Regions from separate parts of the Bradyrhizobium sp. ma5 genome, predicted to be linked through region 4. Evidence: predicted binding sites of a transcription regulator. Region 4 holds the regulator's gene; each other region holds the start of a gene.
The links. The regulator LexA, encoded in region 4, represses DNA repair genes until DNA is damaged. The targets are predictions, from matches to a motif close to TGTTCNNNNTGTGTTCNG.
Positions count from the first base shown of each region.

Region 1 (4,196 bases), 4.2 Mb from region 4:
GCGATCCAGTATCCCAGAGGCCTATCCGCCGCCACCGGCGATCTCCGGGTAAAGATCGTTCCAGTCCGGATTGTCGTTCTCGATTAAGGAGATTTTCCATGCGCGCGGCCATTTCTTGAGCCGCTTCTCGCGCTTTATCGCGTTCTCGGGATCGTCGAACTGCTCGAAATAAACGAGCTTCACCACATCATATTTCTCAGTGAAACTCTGGATGAGTTTCAGCTTGTGCTCGCCGACGCGACGAATGAGATCATTTGTCACACCGATGTAGAGCGTGCCGCCGATGTGGCTGGCGAGAATGTAGACGTAGTAGCTGCGTGCTCCCAAATTTCCGCCTCTGGGATACTGGATCGCCCGGTCGAGCCGGGCGATGACACCGACTATGAGGTGAGATCAGGGTCCATACTACTCCCCCGCCTGCAGCTTGGGCGGGGCGGGGAACAGCTCGGATGTGCTGGCCTTGACGAAGCGCGGCACCTCGATCGGGGTCTCGGACTTGCTGAAGTCGAGTTCCTCGATACGGCCGGCGCGCTTTTCGATCTTGTCGGCGGAGATCAGGATCTGCCGCACATCCTCATTCACCTGGCCGAAATGATTCTGCAGCTTGAGCACGCGCTCGCGCAGCCGGCCGAGGTCGTCACCAAGGTGCATCACCTCGTTGCGGATCTGGTCGGCGGCGTCGCGGATGCGGGCGTCCTTCAGGATCTGCTGCATCACCTGGATCGCCAGCATCAAGAGCGAGGGCGACACCAGCACGACGCGGGCGCGATAGGCTTTCTGGATCACGTCGTCGAAGCCGTCATGGATTTCGGCATAGACCGATTCCGACGGCACGAACATCAGCGCGGTGTCCTGGGTCTCGCCCGGGATCAGGTACTTCTCGGCGATGTCGCTGACATGCTTCAGCACGTCGGCGCGCAGCCGTTGGCTGGCGAATTTGCGTTCCTCGTCGCTGCGCGCGTCGTGCAGCGCGGTCATGGCCTCCAGCGGAAATTTCGCGTCGATGCAGAGCGGGCGCTGGTCGGGCAGGAACACCACGCAGTCCGGCCGTTTGCCTGACGTCAGCGTGTACTGGAACTCGAACGAGCCCTTCGGCATGCCGTCCTGGACGATCGCCTCCATCCGCGCCTGGCCGAACGCGCCGCGCGATTGCTTGTTGGCGAGCACGTCGCGCAACGTCGTCACCTGGGTGGTGAGCTCGTTGAGGTTCTTGTGGGCGTGATCGATGATGCCGAGCCGCTCGTGCAGCGCGCGCAGCGAATCCATCGTGTTGCGCGTGGTCTGTTCCATCGATTGGCCGACCCGGTGGGTCACCGAATCCAGCCGCTCGTTGACGGCACGGGCCATCTCGGCCTGGCGGCCGGCCAGTGCCTGCCCCATCGCGTCGACCCGTCCTGAGGCCTCGCTCTGGGCCCGCAGCATGTCGGCGAGCCGCTCCTCCAGCTCGTCGGCGCGAATGGCCTGGGCCATCGCGAGTTCCGCGCCGCGCCGGCTGGCGCGCGCGATCACCACGGCGATGGCGAACAGCAGGACCAATGCCAGCGCGCCAAGGCCGATCAACGCGTCGGAGACACGGAGGGGAAGGTCGCCAATCGTGAGCAGAATCTCGTTCATGCCGGCAGTTGTAGCCGATTCGGCGCCACCATCGAACGAAAAGGGAACATTTATGGTAAACACTCCCTTAAATTCCTTGGTTAATCTTGCGTAAAGAAACGTGGTTAAGGCCGCCTTAACCGGTTCCTGAGCGCATTGACCCCATGAAGTCAGCAGCTTAAATCGCCGCCATGGCATTACGAGAAATCATCATCCTGCCGGACAAGCAGTTGCGTCTGGTGTCGAAACCGATCGAGAAGGTGACGCCGGAGATCCGCAAGCTCGCCGACGACATGCTCGAGACCATGTATGACGCGCCCGGCATTGGGCTGGCGGCGATCCAGGTCGCGCAGCCGCTGCGGCTGATCACCATGGACCTCGCCAAGCGCGACGAGAACGGCGAGACCACGCCGCAGCCGCGGGTGTTCATCAACCCGGAGATCATTTCGCATTCGGAGGAGCTGTCGGTCTACGAAGAGGGCTGCCTTTCGATCCCCGAATATTACGAGGAGGTCGAGCGCCCGGCGCGGGTGCGCCTGCGCTTCACCGACCTCGACGGCAAGCTGCACGAGGAGGATGCCGAGGGGCTCTACGCCACCTGCATCCAGCACGAGATCGACCATCTCAACGGCGTGCTGTTCGTGGACTATCTGTCGAAGCTGAAGCGCGACCGCGTCTTCAAGAAATTCGAGAAGGCCGCCAAGCGCGCGGCGGAGTAGATGCTGCCGACTGCTCAGACGCGTCATGGCCGGGCTTGACCCGGCCATCCACGTCTTGCTTCGCTGGTACGAAAGACGTGGATGCCCGAGTCAAGCCCGGGCATGACGGAGCACTCCAACTCCTGCTGAGCCTGATCGCATGCCTCTTCGCCTGATCTTCATGGGCACGCCCGACTTCGCGGTCCCGACGTTGCTGGAGCTGGTGGCCCATGGCCACGAGGTCGTGGCTGTCTATACCCGCGCGCCGAAGCCGGGCGGGCGGCGTGGCCTGCAATTGCAGCCGACGCCGGTCGAACAGGAGGCGCGCCGCCTCGGTATCTCAGTGCTGACGCCGAAGACCCTCAAGACTCCAGAAGCGCTCGAGGAGTTTCGCGCGCATGACGCCGATGCCGCCGTCGTCGTCGCCTATGGCATGATCCTGCCGCAGGCGATTCTCGACGCGCCGAAGCTCGGCTGCTTCAACCTGCATGCTTCGCTATTGCCGCGCTGGCGCGGCGCCGCGCCGATCAACCGCGCCATCATGGCGGGTGATGCCGAGAGCGGCGTGATGGTGATGAAGATGGATGTCGGTCTCGATACCGGCGACGTCGCGATGGCCGAGCGGCTGCCGATCTCGGACAGCATGACGGCATCCGATCTGCACGACGCGCTGGCGCCGCTCGGCGCCGATCTGATGGTGCGCGCAATGGGTGGGCTGCAGCGTGGCGGCTTGCAACTGACGAAGCAGAGCGAGGACGGCGTCACCTACGCCGCCAAGATCGACAAGGCCGAAGCGCGGATCGACTGGAAGCAGCCGGCGCATGCGGTGCTGCGCCACATCCACGGGCTTTCGCCGTTCCCCGGCGCCTGGTGCGAACTCGCCGGCGAAAGCGAGCCGGTGCGGCTGAAAATCCTGCGCTGCGAACTTGCCAACGGCGCGCGCGAACCGGGCGACGTACTCGACGATCATTTTGCGATCGCCTGTGGCGACGGCGCGATCCGCATCCTCGAATTGCAGCGCGCCGGCAAGGGGCCGATGAAGGCGGCGGATTTTCTACATGGCACGCCGTTGAAGCCGCCCGCGCGGCTCGCCTGATGCCCCGCTACAAGCTCACCATCGAATATGACGGCACGCCGTTCTCCGGCTGGCAGATCCAGGACACCGCACCGACCGTGCAGGGCGCGCTGGAGACGGCGGTCAAGGCGATTTGCGGCGAGGACGTCCGCGTCCATGGCGCAGGGCGTACCGACGCCGGCGTGCATGCGCGCGGCCAAGTCGCGCATTGCGACATCGCCAAGCATTTTCCGCCCGGCCGCTTTCGCGACGGGTTGAACGCGCATTTGCGGCCGAATCCGATCGGCGTGCTGGCGGCCGATATCGTACCCGACGAATTCGAGGCGCGGTTCTCGGCGATCAAGCGGCACTATCTCTATCGCATCACCAACACGCGGGCGAACCTCGCGCTCGACATCGGCCGTGTCTGGCGCGTGCCGCGCGCGCTCGATGCAGCCGCGATGCACGAGGCCGCGCAGCGGCTGCTCGGCAAGCACGATTTCACCACCTTCCGCGACACCGAGTGCCAGGCCAAATCGCCGGAGAAGACGCTCGATCAGCTCGACGTCACGCGCGAGGGCGACGCCATCAACATCGTGACGTCGGCGCGCTCGTTCCTGCACAGCCAGGTGCGCTCGATGGTGGGCTCGCTGGTCTGGGTCGGTGAGGGCCGCTGGAGCCCGGACGATCTCTTTGGCGCACTCGCCGCCCGCAACCGCGCCGCCTGCGGCCCCGTCGCGCCGCCAGACGGGCTCTATCTGATGCGGGTGGATTATTAGCGGCCCCAATCCCTACTGTGCATGGGGTTGTTTTCGATGTTTTTGTCTAGCTAGGCGGCGCTCTCTCCTAGC
Region 1 is NZ_CP170156.1:601,761-605,956, forward strand. It holds gene ACE103_RS02740 (GIY-YIG nuclease family protein) at 22-327, opposite strand; gene ACE103_RS02745 (DNA recombination protein RmuC) at 406-1,614, opposite strand; gene def (peptide deformylase) at 1,785-2,312, shown strand; gene fmt (methionyl-tRNA formyltransferase) at 2,452-3,387, shown strand; gene truA (tRNA pseudouridine(38-40) synthase TruA) at 3,387-4,124, shown strand.
Region 1: the regulator LexA is predicted to act here: its motif matches at 1,646-1,663, upstream of ACE103_RS02745 (DNA recombination protein RmuC).

Region 2 (4,196 bases), 2.2 Mb from region 4:
GACTTGCGGTGACACCCCCACCCCAACCCTCCCCCGCAAGCGGGAGAGGGAGTGAGAGAGCAGGCCATGTCCTCGACCGACGAATCCAAAACCTTCGTCCCGCTCAACATCGCGGTGCTGACGATTTCCGACACCCGCACGCTGGCGGATGACAAATCGGGCACAACGCTGGCCGACCGTCTCACCGCGGCCGGCCACAAGCTCGCGGCACGCGAGATCGTCACCGACGATGTCGAGGCGATTAGGGCTGTGATCCGGCGCTGGACCGCGGACGCGGGCGTCGATGCCGTCATCACCACCGGCGGCACCGGTTTTACCGGCCGCGACGTGACGCCGGAGGCGGTCGAGCCGCTGTTCGAGAAGCGGATGGACGGCTTTTCGATCGCCTTCCACATGCTGAGCCATGCCAAGATCGGGGCATCGACGATCCAGAGCCGCGCCACCGCGGGTGTCGCGGGTGCGACCTTCATCTTCTGCCTGCCCGGTTCGCCCGGCGCCTGCCGCGACGGCTGGGACGGCATTCTGGCCGCGCAACTCGACTACCGCACGCGGCCCTGCAATTTCGTCGAGATCATGCCGCGGCTGGATGAGCACCTGCGCCGCCCGAAGGCGAAAGGCGCGAGCGCGTAGCCACTACCGTCATTCCGGGGCGCGCGAAGCGCGAACCCGGAATCCATTTCGCCGCGGGTTCTGTGGCCGGATGGATTCCGGGCCTGCGCCTGACGGCGCATCCCGGAATGACGGGAATGTGGAGTCCTAAAGCTCCATCTCCCACGTCTCCCCGATCAGGTCGACGCCAAAACTGTGGTGCTTCTCTTCCTTGACCCGCTCAAAGCCGGCGCGCGCATAGATGCCGCGCGCGGCGACCAAGATGCTCTGGGTCCACAGCGTCATCCTCCTGTAGCCCATCTCGCGTGCGGAGCGGATGCATTGCTCGACCAAGGCGCGGCCGACGCCGAGCCCGCGCGCCTTTTCCTCCACCGCCAGCAGCCGTAGCTTGGCAATCCCGTTACCGCCATTGACCAGGAAGACCGAGCCGACCCGCTCGCCGTCAACCTCCGCGATCCAGCAATGCTCGCAGCTCGGATCGAACGATCGCAGAAACTGCGCACAAATCTCGGCCACCAGCGTCTCGTAGCTGATGTCCCAGCCATACTCCTCCGCGTAGGCGCGACCCTGTTGCGAGATCACCCAGCCGATGTCGCCGACGCGGTGACTGCGCAGCAGGAAGGCCGTTGGCTTCTCGGCCGGCGGCTCCAGCGACTGCTCGATCGTGCCCATCGCGCGCACCACCGCTTCGCGGCGGTCGCCGTCCATCTGCTTGAGCAGCGCCCCGACCTCGCTGCGCGAGCGGCGGTCGAGATCGGCGGCAGCAGTGCGGCCCTTCGCGGTGAGCGCCACCTCATTGACGCGCTTGTCGGCCTTTGACGGCTTGCGCGTCACGATCTGGCGGCGCTGCAGCGCTGCCAGCGTGCGGCTGACGAAGCCGGCATCGAGGTCGAGATCGCGCACCAGGTCGGTCGCGGTGCAGTTCTCCCGATGCGCGAGCTCGTAGATGATCCGCGCTTCCTGCAGCGTGAATGTCGAGTGCAAGAGCTTCGGCTCGATGATGCCGAGCTTGCGGGTGTAGAACCGGCTGAAGCCGCGGACCGCGGCAACCTGGCTCTCGAGGGCGGTGTCATGGGAATTTGATTTCATCAAACATATTATTTGACGGAATCAAATAAATGGCAAGTGCTTTCCGGCGCGTTTTCTTCGCGAGAACCGGTGTCTGCTTCGCTTGAATATGCCCTACGCCACCATGATCCGGCTGCGCAGCATGGTGCGAGAGGAGCGGCCGAGCCGGCGCAGCAGCCGCGCCTCGGAGCGGCGGGCGTCCGGCCGGTAGCCGCCGATCCGCTCGTAATGCTCGCGCGCGATCAAGAGGCCCTGTTCGGCCGAGGGTCCGGTGATCATTCGGGCGACGAATTTGAGGCCGTCGCGCAGGCCGGGGTCGCTATAGGGCGCGCGGGCGTAGCGGAAGACGCCGGCGCGGTCCTTGCCGCTCGCCGCCACCATCTGGATGAACTGCGTGGTCTCCTCGATCCAGCCGGCGTCGAGCACCGCTCCCGGATGCAGGAACATCAGCCAGGGCGAACGCGCCTGCCGCGCGCCTGCCGCAAGCGCCGCGGCGCGGGTGCCCTCGAAACGCAGGAAGTGACAGCCGGCGATGTCGGCAACGCGCTCCATCACATCGCTGTTGGTGCGGTCGACCAGCAGCACCTCGCGGATGACGCCGGCGGCCGCACCCGGCACCAGCGCCGCCAATGTTGCGACCGCGGTGCGCTCGACTCCGTCGGTGGGAATGATCACGCTCAGCATGACTTTGAGGCTTCGCTGGCTCAAACAATGGAGAAACTCCGGCCGTGTTATCACCTTGTCATATTCAAAGCAGCCTTTTCGCCTGCAGATTTTTACGCCATCACTTTGTGGATTTCCTCAGTTCATGTTCTTGATTTGTTCTCAGGCTGTGTTAGCTTCAAAACATGAGCCGAGCATCCTCTCATGCCCTCAAGCACCCGCCGGTAACGGCGCCCTCCGATAACCCGGCGGGTGCACCTTCACCTGTTCCTGCCCCTTTTCCCGAGCTTGCGGTCGCGATCGAGCGCGAGCGGCGGCGCGGCCGCGGAGCGCAGTCCAACGCCAGCGGCCGCTACGAGGCCGAGGCGCGGGTTGCCTTCGACGATGGCTGGCAGAGCCTCGAAGACCTGCCGCCGTTTTCGACCAGCGTGGCGCTCGACACCTCGCGCAAGGTGATCACCCGCAACGATTCGCCCGACATCGGCTTCGACCGCTCGATCAATCCCTATCGCGGCTGCGAGCATGGCTGCGTCTATTGCTTCGCGCGGCCAACCCACGCCTATCTCGGCCTGTCGCCGGGGCTCGACTTCGAATCGAAGCTGTTCGCCAAGCCGGACGCGCCGGCGCTGCTCGAGAAGGAGCTGGCGGCGCCCGATTACGAGGCGCGGATGATCGCGATCGGCACCAACACCGATCCCTATCAGCCGATCGAGCGCGACCGGAAAATCATGCGCGGCATTCTTGAGGTGCTGGAGCGTGCCGGGCATCCGGTCGGCATCGTGACGAAGTCGGCGCTGGTGACCCGCGACATCGACATTCTGGCACGGATGGCCAAGCGCAATCTCGCCAAGGTCGCGCTCTCGGTGACGACGCTCGACCCGAAACTCGCCCGCACCATGGAGCCGCGCGCCTCGACCCCGTCGAAGCGGCTCGAGGCGATCAAGCGGCTGGCTGATGCCGGCATCCCGACCACGGTGATGGTCGCGCCCGTGATCCCGGCGCTGAACGATTCCGAAATCGAGCGCATCCTCGATGCCGCAGCCCATGCCGGCGCCAGGGAGGCGAGCTACGTGCTGCTGCGGCTGCCGCTCGAGGTCCGCGATCTGTTCCGCGAATGGTTGATGGCGAACTATCCCGACCGCTACCGCCATGTCTTCACTCTGATCCGCGACATGCGCGGCGGCCGCGACTACGACTCGCAATGGGGCACAAGGATGAAGGGCACCGGCCCGATGGCCTGGATGATCGGTCGCCGCTTCGAGATCGCCTGCGAAAAGCTCGGCCTCAACAAGCGCCGCACCAAGCTGACCACGGATCACTTCGCCAAGCCGAAGCGCAGCGGGGAGCAGTTGAGCCTGTTTTGATACCACAGGCGTCATTGCGAGGAGCGAAGCGACGAAGCAATCCACGCTTCGGTATATGCGGTACGTTGGATTGCTTCGCTTCGCTCGCAATGACGGGAAAGATAAACATGAGTAACGCCCCGGCAGCACGCTTCACCGTCCTCACGCTCGGCGTCAGCGACATGCGCGCCAGCATTGCCTTCTACGAATCGCTCGGCTTCGCCAGGAAGATGCGCGCGACCGGCGAGGAGGTTGCCTTCTTCGACACCGGCGGCAGCGTACTCGGGCTGTTCCCGTGGCATCTGCTCGCTGACGACGCCGGATTGCCCGATCAGCCGCGGCCTTCAGCATTCCACGGTGTGTCGATCGCCTGGAACTGCAACGACGATTCCGAGGTCGATCGCGTGATGGCGTTCGCGCTGTCGAAAGGCGCCAAACTGCTCAAGTCCGCGCAGCCGACCAGCTATGGCGGCTATTGCGGCTATTTCGGCGATCCCGACGGCCACGCCTGGG
Region 2 is NZ_CP170156.1:7,038,610-7,042,805, reverse strand. It holds gene moaB (molybdenum cofactor biosynthesis protein B) at 67-630, shown strand; gene ACE103_RS33210 (GNAT family N-acetyltransferase) at 757-1,698, opposite strand; gene ACE103_RS33205 (glycosyl transferase) at 1,792-2,361, opposite strand; gene ACE103_RS33200 (PA0069 family radical SAM protein) at 2,526-3,704, shown strand; gene ACE103_RS33195 (VOC family protein) at 3,812-4,196, shown strand, end outside.
Region 2: the regulator LexA is predicted to act here: its motif matches at 2,487-2,504, upstream of ACE103_RS33200 (PA0069 family radical SAM protein).

Region 3 (4,196 bases), 330 kb from region 4:
TGAAGGCGCCGGTATAGGTCGCGGGGTTCGAACGCGGCGTGCGGCCGATCGGCGACTGGTCGATGTCGATGATCTTGTCGATGTGCTCGAGGCCCTCGATGCGGTCGTGCGGGGCCGCGCCTTCGCTGGCGTTGTTCAGCTTGCGCGCGATCGACTTGTAGAGCGTGTCGATCAGCAGGGTCGACTTGCCGCCACCGGAGACGCCGGTGACGCAGGTGAACAGACCGAGCGGGATCTCGGCCGAGACGTTCTTCAGATTGTTGCCGCGGGCGTTGATGACCTTGATGGTGCGCCGGTGGTTCGGCGGCCGCCGGTCGGGCACGGGGACGGAAAGCTCGCCGGTGAGATACTTGCCGGTCAGCGATTTCGGGTTGCGCATGATCTGGTCGGGCGTGCCTTCGGCGACGATGTGGCCGCCATGCATGCCGGCACCGGGCCCGATGTCGAGCACGTAGTCGGCAAGCCGGATGGCGTCCTCGTCATGCTCGACCACGACCACGGTATTGCCCAAGTCGCGGAGCCGCTTCAGCGTGTCGAGCAGGCGGGCGTTGTCGCGCTGGTGCAGGCCGATCGACGGCTCGTCCAGCACGTAGAGCACACCGGTCAGTCCCGATCCGATCTGCGAGGCCAGGCGGATGCGCTGGCTCTCGCCGCCGGACAGCGTGCCAGACGAGCGCGACAGTGTCAGGTAGTTGAGGCCGACGTCGAGCAGGAAGGTCAGGCGCTCGCGGATCTCTTTCAAGATGCGTGCGGCGATCTCGTTCTGCTGCGCATTCAGCGCCTCCGGCACCGTCTCGAACCATTCGCCGGCGCGCCTGACCGAAAGCTCGGAGATCTCGCCGATATGCTTAGCCCCGATCTTGACGCACAGCGCCTCCGGCTTCAGCCGGTAGCCGTTGCAGCCGGCGCAGGGCACGTCTGAGAAATACTTGCCGAGCTCCTCGCGCGCCCACTCGCTCTCGGTCTCGCGGTAGCGGCGATTGATGTTGGTGACGACGCCCTCGAACGGCTTCTTGGTGTCGTAGGAGCGGACGCCGTCCTCATAGGAGAACTTGATCTCGTCGTCGCCCGAGCCGTGCAGCAGCGCGGCCTGCACCTTCTTGGTCAGGTCCTTCCACTTGGTGTCGAGCGTGAACTTGTAATGCTTGCCGAGCGCAGTCAGGGTCTGGATGTAATAGGGCGAGGACGATTTCGCCCACGGCGCGATTGCGCCCTTGCGCAAGGTCAGCTCCTTGTCGGGAATGACCAGGTCTTCGTCGATATGCTGCTCGACGCCGAGACCGCCGCAGGCAGGGCACGCGCCATAGGGATTGTTGAACGAGAACAGGCGCGGCTCGATCTCGGGGATGGTGAAGCCGGAGACCGGACAGGCGAATTTTTCCGAGAACAGGATGCGCTCGGGCCCGCTCTTGTCGTGGATTTTTGCGGTCTTCTTCTTGTCCTCTTTCTTCTCGTCTTGTCCTGCCGCTGCCGGCGCGTCGGCGTATTCGATCACGGCGAGGCCCTCGGCGAGCTTCAGCGCGGTCTCGAAACTTTCGGCGAGGCGCTGGGAGAGGTCGGGACGCACCACGATGCGGTCGACCACGACGTCGATGTCGTGCGGGAATTTCTTGTCGAGCGCGGGCGCCTCCGACAGCTCATGGAAGGTGCCGTCGATCTTGACGCGCTGAAAGCCCTTCTTGAGATACTCGGCGAGCTCCTTCTTGTACTCGCCCTTGCGGCCGCGAACGACCGGCGCCAGCAGGTAGAGGCGGGTGCCTTCCGGCAGCGCCAGCACGCGGTCGACCATTTGCGAGACGATCTGGCTCTCGATCGGCAGCCCGGTAGCCGGCGAATAGGGCACGCCGACGCGCGCCCACAGCAGGCGCATGTAGTCGTAGATCTCGGTGACGGTGCCGACGGTGGAGCGCGGGTTCTTCGACGTGGTCTTCTGTTCGATCGAGATCGCCGGCGACAGGCCGTCGATCTGGTCGACATCGGGCTTCTGCATCATCTCGAGGAACTGGCGCGCATAGGCCGACAGCGACTCGACGTAGCGGCGCTGGCCCTCGGCATAGATGGTGTCGAACGCGAGCGACGACTTGCCGGAGCCCGACAGGCCGGTGAACACCACGAGCTTGTCGCGCGGAATCTCGACGTCGATGTTCTTCAGATTGTGTTCGCGCGCGCCGCGGATCGTGATGGCGCGCGATGAGTAGCCGGCGTTCTGTTGGCGCTTCGCCTTGAGCACTTCATCCATAGCGACATTTCCGGGCGCATGATCGGGCGCCTTTTGGGCGCGCATCGCCGGTGCTGCCGGGACCTTGCGCCGATGGGTGAGAAGACTGGAACGTAGGAAGAACGGCCGACAATTTCCAGTGCTGAGTCGTCTCCATCAACGGATAGTTTGCCTGTTGGCAGCAGTCGTCAGCAGGATGCGGTTCCCAGACGCAAAAAGGCCGGCGCGAGGCCGGCCTTTCCGAGACCCCGAGGTCTGTTTTTCGCTCAGTACTTGGCGACGATCGGGCCGCCGAAGTGATAGTTCACGCCGAACTGCACGGTGTGCAGGTTGATGTCGGCAGACCGAATGCCGAAGTAGGTCTCGCCGCCGAGGCTGCGATACAGGTACTCGCCCTTGATCGACCACTGCGGCGCGATGAACGCCTCGATGCCGGCGCCGACGGTCCAGCCGGAGTGGAAGTTGCTCTGCGAGACGCTCACGCCGCCCGCGCTGAGGGTGAGCTTGTTGTCGGCCCAGGCGTAGCCGCCGGTGCCGTAGAACAGCACCTTGTCCACGGCGAAGCCGATGCGGCCGCGCGCGGTGCCGAGCGCGTCGATCTTGCTCGTCGCGGTGATGCCGAAAGCGGTAGCGGACGCATTGACGTCAGCCCAGGCGCCGTCAGCCTCGAGGCCGTACACGATGTTGCCGGCCTGCCAGTTGTAGCCGACGGTGCCGCCGCCGAAGCCGCCTTCCATCTTCGGGTTGCCGGAGTCCTCGCTGGCATAGCCACCGAAGCCGCCGATGTAGAAGCCGGTCCAGTTGTAGATCGCGGCCGGCGGCGGAGCCTTCACGTAAGGCGCGCGTGCCGCCATGTCGGCGGCCATTGCCGGTGCAATTGCGCTGAGGGCAAACATGCCGGCCGAAGCCAGCAAAACATTCCTGATTTTCAAAGTCCCAGTCCCATTTTCTTGTTGTCCCTTCAAACACTGAAGGGAACGTCACAGCAGTGTCGTGTGACGATCGCGTGTTTCTACATAGAAATCTTGGAAGTTGTGTATCCGTGAAACCACAATGCACGGAAAACAGCCCGGGCGATGCGCCCGCTTGCCAGCAAGCAAAATGCCGGCGCAAGGCGCTCTTGTCTCCGATGCGAAGCGACCGCCGGTACCTCAGTATTTCGCTGATACGACCGGGCTCGGCGCGTTGAAGTGGTACTTGATGCCGAGCTTGACGGTGTGAAAGGTGTCCCTCCACTCCAAGCGATCGTTGATCGCGGGCGTGTACTGGATCGGCGCGACCTTGCCGAGATCGATGTAATTGTACTCGAGCTTGGCCGACCAGTTGGCGGCGAACATGTATTCGACGCCGGCGCCGACGGTCCAGCTCCAGCGCGTGTCGCTGGCCGAGACCGAGGACGGCGCGAGCCCGGCATTGTAGCGGTGCAGGATGTCGCCGACCGCGGCGCCGCCGTTCACGAACCACAGCGTGGCGCCGTCGGCGTGGCCGAGCCGGCCCTTGATGTCGCCGAAGCTGCGCAGCTCGGTGGTGTAGCTGTCGAGCACATCAGGCGGCCCGACGTTGGAGCGCGCCGCCCACGCAAACAAAAAGGCCGGCGCGAAGCCGGCCTTTCGTCTCAAATCCGTGTCGCGCGATCAGTAGCGCGCAACCACCGGGCCGCCCCACTTGTAGTTCACGCGGACGGTGACGAGGTCGACGTCCTGGCGATCGCGGATGTTGCTGAACAGCGCGCCGGTCGGGGTGGTGAGGTTGTAGGTCTTGTCCTGCATGAACAGGTGGTCGTATTCGACGCCGGCGGTCCAGTTCGGCGCGAAGCCGACTTCGATGCCGGCGCCGATGGTGCCGCCCCAGCGGGTGTCGCTCGCGCTGCCGGCGAGGACGCCGGTCGGCGTGAAGTAGGTGTTGAAGCGATTGTCGGTCAGCGCCGCACCGCCCTTGGCGTAGAGCAGCACGTTGTTGACGGCGTAGCCGATCTGGC
Region 3 is NZ_CP170156.1:4,500,075-4,504,270, forward strand. It holds gene uvrA (excinuclease ABC subunit UvrA) at 1-2,239, opposite strand, end outside; gene ACE103_RS20780 (outer membrane protein) at 2,485-3,144, opposite strand; partial or broken gene ACE103_RS20785 (outer membrane protein) at 3,370-3,756, opposite strand; gene ACE103_RS20790 (outer membrane protein) at 3,853-4,196, opposite strand, start outside.
Region 3: the regulator LexA is predicted to act here: its motif matches at 2,326-2,343, upstream of uvrA (excinuclease ABC subunit UvrA).

Region 4 (4,196 bases):
TGCGCCGGACGCTCGGTATCGACATCACCGACGCGCAGTTTCTCGAAGGCTGGAATGCGATCTTCACCGGCGAGATGCCGGGGATTGCCCCCTTGCTCGCGACCGCCGCGAAGCGGATGCCGCTGTACGCCTTCTCCAACACCAATCCGGCCCATGTCGCGCATTTCTCAGCCGTCCATACCGAGTTGCTCGGCCATTTCCGAACGGTCTTCCTGTCCTCGACGATCGGCCACCGGAAACCCGACGCCGAGGCCTACGATCATGTGGTAAAAGCCATCGGCGTGCCGGCGTCGCGGATCCTGTTCTTCGACGATCTGGCCGCCAATATCGACGGCGCGCGGGCGCGCGGCCTTCATGCCATCCACGTGACATCGACGGATGACGTGGCAAGGGCTCTGACCGCACTTGGTATGTAATTAGGAATTGAGGAGCTCTGAGCGTGGCCCTGATGCCGGTTGCCGATGCCCTGTCCGCCGTCCTTGCCGGCGCCGACCCGCTGCCGGAGGAGATGGTCGCGCTCGATGCCGCCTACCATCGCACCCTGGCGCGCGACCTCGCCGCGCGGCGCACCCAGCCGCCGCAGCCGATGTCGGCGATGGACGGCTATGCCGTGCGCGCGGCCGACGCTGGTGATCTGAAGGCCCGGCTCAAGGTGATCGGCGAAGTCGCCGCCGGCCGGCCGTTCGAGCGGACGGTAGGCCCGGGCGAAGCGGTTCGGATCTTCACCGGCGGCGTGGTCCCCCATGGCGCCGACGCCGTCATCATCCAGGAAGACACCGCCGTCGACGGCGACCACATCACGATCACCGAGCTGGCTGCCGCCGGGCGGCACATCCGCCCGGCCGGCGTCGACTTCCGTGAGGGCGACGTGCTGCTCGCCGCCGGCAGCCGCCTCTCCGACCGCGCGCTGTCGCTGGCAGCCGCCATGAACTATCCGGAGCTCGCGGTGCACCGCCGCCCGAAGGTCGCGGTGCTGGCGACCGGCGACGAACTGGTGATGCCGGGCTCGGAGCCCGGTCCCGGCCAGATCGTCTATTCCAACGGTTACGCGCTGCGGGCACTGGCGCGCGCCGAAGGCGCCGACACCGTCGATCTCGGGGTTGCCGCCGACACGGTGGAAGCCACCACCGCCGGCATCCGCCGGGCGCGCGAGACCGGCGCCGACATCCTGATCACGACCGGCGGCGCCTCGGTCGGCGACCACGACCTGGTCAAGCAGTCGCTGGAGGCCGAGGGCGTCAAGATGGCGTTCTGGCGGATCGCGATGCGGCCCGGCAAACCGATGATGCATGGCCGGTTAGGGGCGATGCGAGTGATCGGCCTGCCCGGCAATCCGGTGTCCTCCTATGTCTGTGCCTTCCTGTTTCTGGTGCCGTTGATTCGGGCGCTGAGCGGCCAAAAGACTGTCCATCATGCCCGCGCCAGCGCATTGCTCGGCCGCGACCTCGCCGCCAACGACCAGCGCGAGGACTATCTGCGCGCACGCCTCGAGGCGCGCGACGACGGCACGCTGATCGCAACGCCTGTCATGCAGCAGGACTCGTCCCTGCTCGGGAATCTCGCTGCGGCACGGGCACTTCTCGTGCGTCCGCCGTTTGCGCCTGCCGCCGGCAAAGGCAGCGAATGCGAGATCCTGACACTGCCCGAGTGACGGCGCAGACGGCATCGCTTGAGCGCTTGCCCGTTACGTTCACCGGAAATTAAGTGGTTGCGGAACACATATCGAACATATAGTGTCCGTTCATGATTTGTTTCGAGTACTGGTGTCTACAAACGGGAGACCATCCAGGAAGCGCTTGTACCGAGCACCGCGCTCCTGAGGTCAGGCCCCGCCTGCAGGCCCACCTGAAGAGTCTCGGAATCGAACGACGCTACCAACCGGGGGAATACTCGAGATGCTCACGCGCAAACAGTACGAACTACTGCGTTTCATCAATGAACGTCTGAAGGAGGCCGGCGTACCGCCCTCGTTCGACGAGATGAAGGATGCGCTCGATCTGCGCTCGAAGTCCGGAATCCACCGCCTGATCACTGCGCTTGAGGAGCGCGGCTTCATTCGCCGCCTGCCCAACCGCGCCCGCGCCATCGAGGTCATCAAGCTGCCCGAGCTCTCGGCCGGCAGCGGCAACGGCCGCCGCGGCTTTACCCCGAGCGTCATCGAAGGCACCCTTGGCAAGCGCAGCAGCTCGCCGCCGATCGCCGAGGACGACGGCAACCGTCCGGTCGCGGTCCCGGTGATGGGCCGGATCGCCGCCGGTACGCCGATCGAGGCGCTGCAGACCCGCAGCCACACCATCAGCGTGCCGCCCGACATGCTCGGCGCCGGTGAGCACTATGCGCTGGAAGTGCGCGGCGACTCGATGGTCGATGCCGGCATCCTCGACGGCGACATGGCGCTGATCCAGCGCAACGACGTCGCCAACACCGGCGACATCGTGGTGGCGCTGATCGACGAGGAGGAAGCCACCCTGAAGCGCTTCCGCCGCCGCGGTGCATCGATCGCGCTGGAGCCGGCCAATACCGCCTATGAAGTGCGCATCCTGCCGCCGAACCGGGTCCGCATCCAGGGCAAGCTGATCGGCCTCTATCGCAAATACTGATGGCGGCAGGGAACGAGCAACACATCGGATCGTTCCTTGAAAGATAGCGTAACGTGCGGCCTGCCCGATGCGCTCCGATACCTCTCACGCAGCGTCGCGTGTTTGTGATCGGGGCGTTTCGTCGAGCAGTCGTACAATCGCCTAGAAACGAGGAGACACTCGTTCGCTATCGTCCACTCTGGTAGAGGCCCTATGCCTCAAGGAGAGGCACGGGTCGCTACCTCGAATAGAGGAGCCATCCGATGTGTGACTATAGTCTGCACGCCGTGGCGTCGCGCCCCGCCATTGTTGGAGAGACGCTGATCACCACGACTTTCCGCGGCACGTCGACCCGCGGCTTTGCTTCGGAGAACGATCCGACTGTCGCGGTCTGCATGCTGCCGGGCACCGAGCTCGCTTTCGCCGAGAACGTTCGCTACGACAGCCGCTGGATCTGGACCAAGACGATGAATTTCCGCGTCGGCGTGTTCAACGAGGTTGAGCCCGACGTTCCCGATCGCCATCATGACGCGGTCGAATTCCCCGACGGCAGCCATGTGCTGGTGACCCAGCTGGTCGAGGGACAACGCGTCAGCGTGCTGCAATTGCCGGCGCTGCATCCGCCGGTCGAGCAGAAGCCGAAGGTTGTGGAGCGGCGGCCCTCCGCATTTGCGTCGCTGTTTTTGGGTTGAACGCATCGTCGCCGCGGAATGAGTAATCCGGCGGCGAAGGACCTAACCGATTTCGAGCGACCCCGGACGCCGGGCTCCGGGGCGCAGCAGGAGAATTGCGTCGGCGCGCGCCTTGGCGCATCATTGGGTACGGAGGACGTGCACTCACGGAAACCTGCTCAGTGGTCGACAAGGTCACATGGCAAAAGGCTGGACGCGTCACGGAGCCGGGCCGCTACATGTTCCGGTTCGGCTGGCTGACGGTGACGGCTGACGACCTGAAGGTCTGGGAGCAATTCCCGGAGGCTTCCTTCACCCTCGTCAAGAAGCCCGACGCCGGCCCCGACTCCGACGAATTCCATCTCGGCCTGTTCGAGCTGCCGACCGGCCCCTCACCCGACAATGGCTAATCCTGGGCGGCTAGTCTTCGCCCTGCAAATCGGTCTCGGCCGGTGTCGCATCGACGGCGGGCCGCGGCGCGCTGGCAGGTGTGCGCAGCGTGGTCTCGCTCTCGCCATCGCCGGGAACCGCCGGTGACCACGGCCGGTCGATCCCGCCGGGCTTGACCGCGTCGATGGCGTAGCCGTCCCTGATGCGCCGCAGCACCAGCGCGCCGTGGCGCCGCAACCGCTCGGCATCGATCACCGAGGCCGCGCAATCCTTCGGCGCCGGTCGCGCGCTCACGATCAGCGCCGCACGCTCGCAGTCGTCGGCCAGAGCCTCGGGCCGGCTCGCCAGCGCGACGAAGGCGCCACCGGGACCCTGCGTCACGCAGCCGCTCGGATCGCAGGAGACGCCCTGGCCGAGCGAGGCGTCCGTGGCGGTCCGCGCATCGGCATCCGCCACCAGCCACTCCTTGACCAGGAAGGCGTCTTTCGCGCTGTGCATCAGATGCAGCCGGCCGTCGCCGCCCCGCACCGCGACATTGCGGCCGTCGGCGGAGACC
Region 4 is NZ_CP170156.1:4,833,072-4,837,267, forward strand. It holds gene ACE103_RS22390 (HAD family hydrolase) at 1-416, shown strand, start outside; gene glp (gephyrin-like molybdotransferase Glp) at 440-1,651, shown strand; gene lexA (transcriptional repressor LexA) at 1,896-2,600, shown strand; gene ACE103_RS22405 (hypothetical protein) at 2,843-3,271, shown strand; gene ACE103_RS22410 (hypothetical protein) at 3,433-3,660, shown strand; gene ACE103_RS22415 (ComEC/Rec2 family competence protein) at 3,671-4,196, opposite strand, start outside.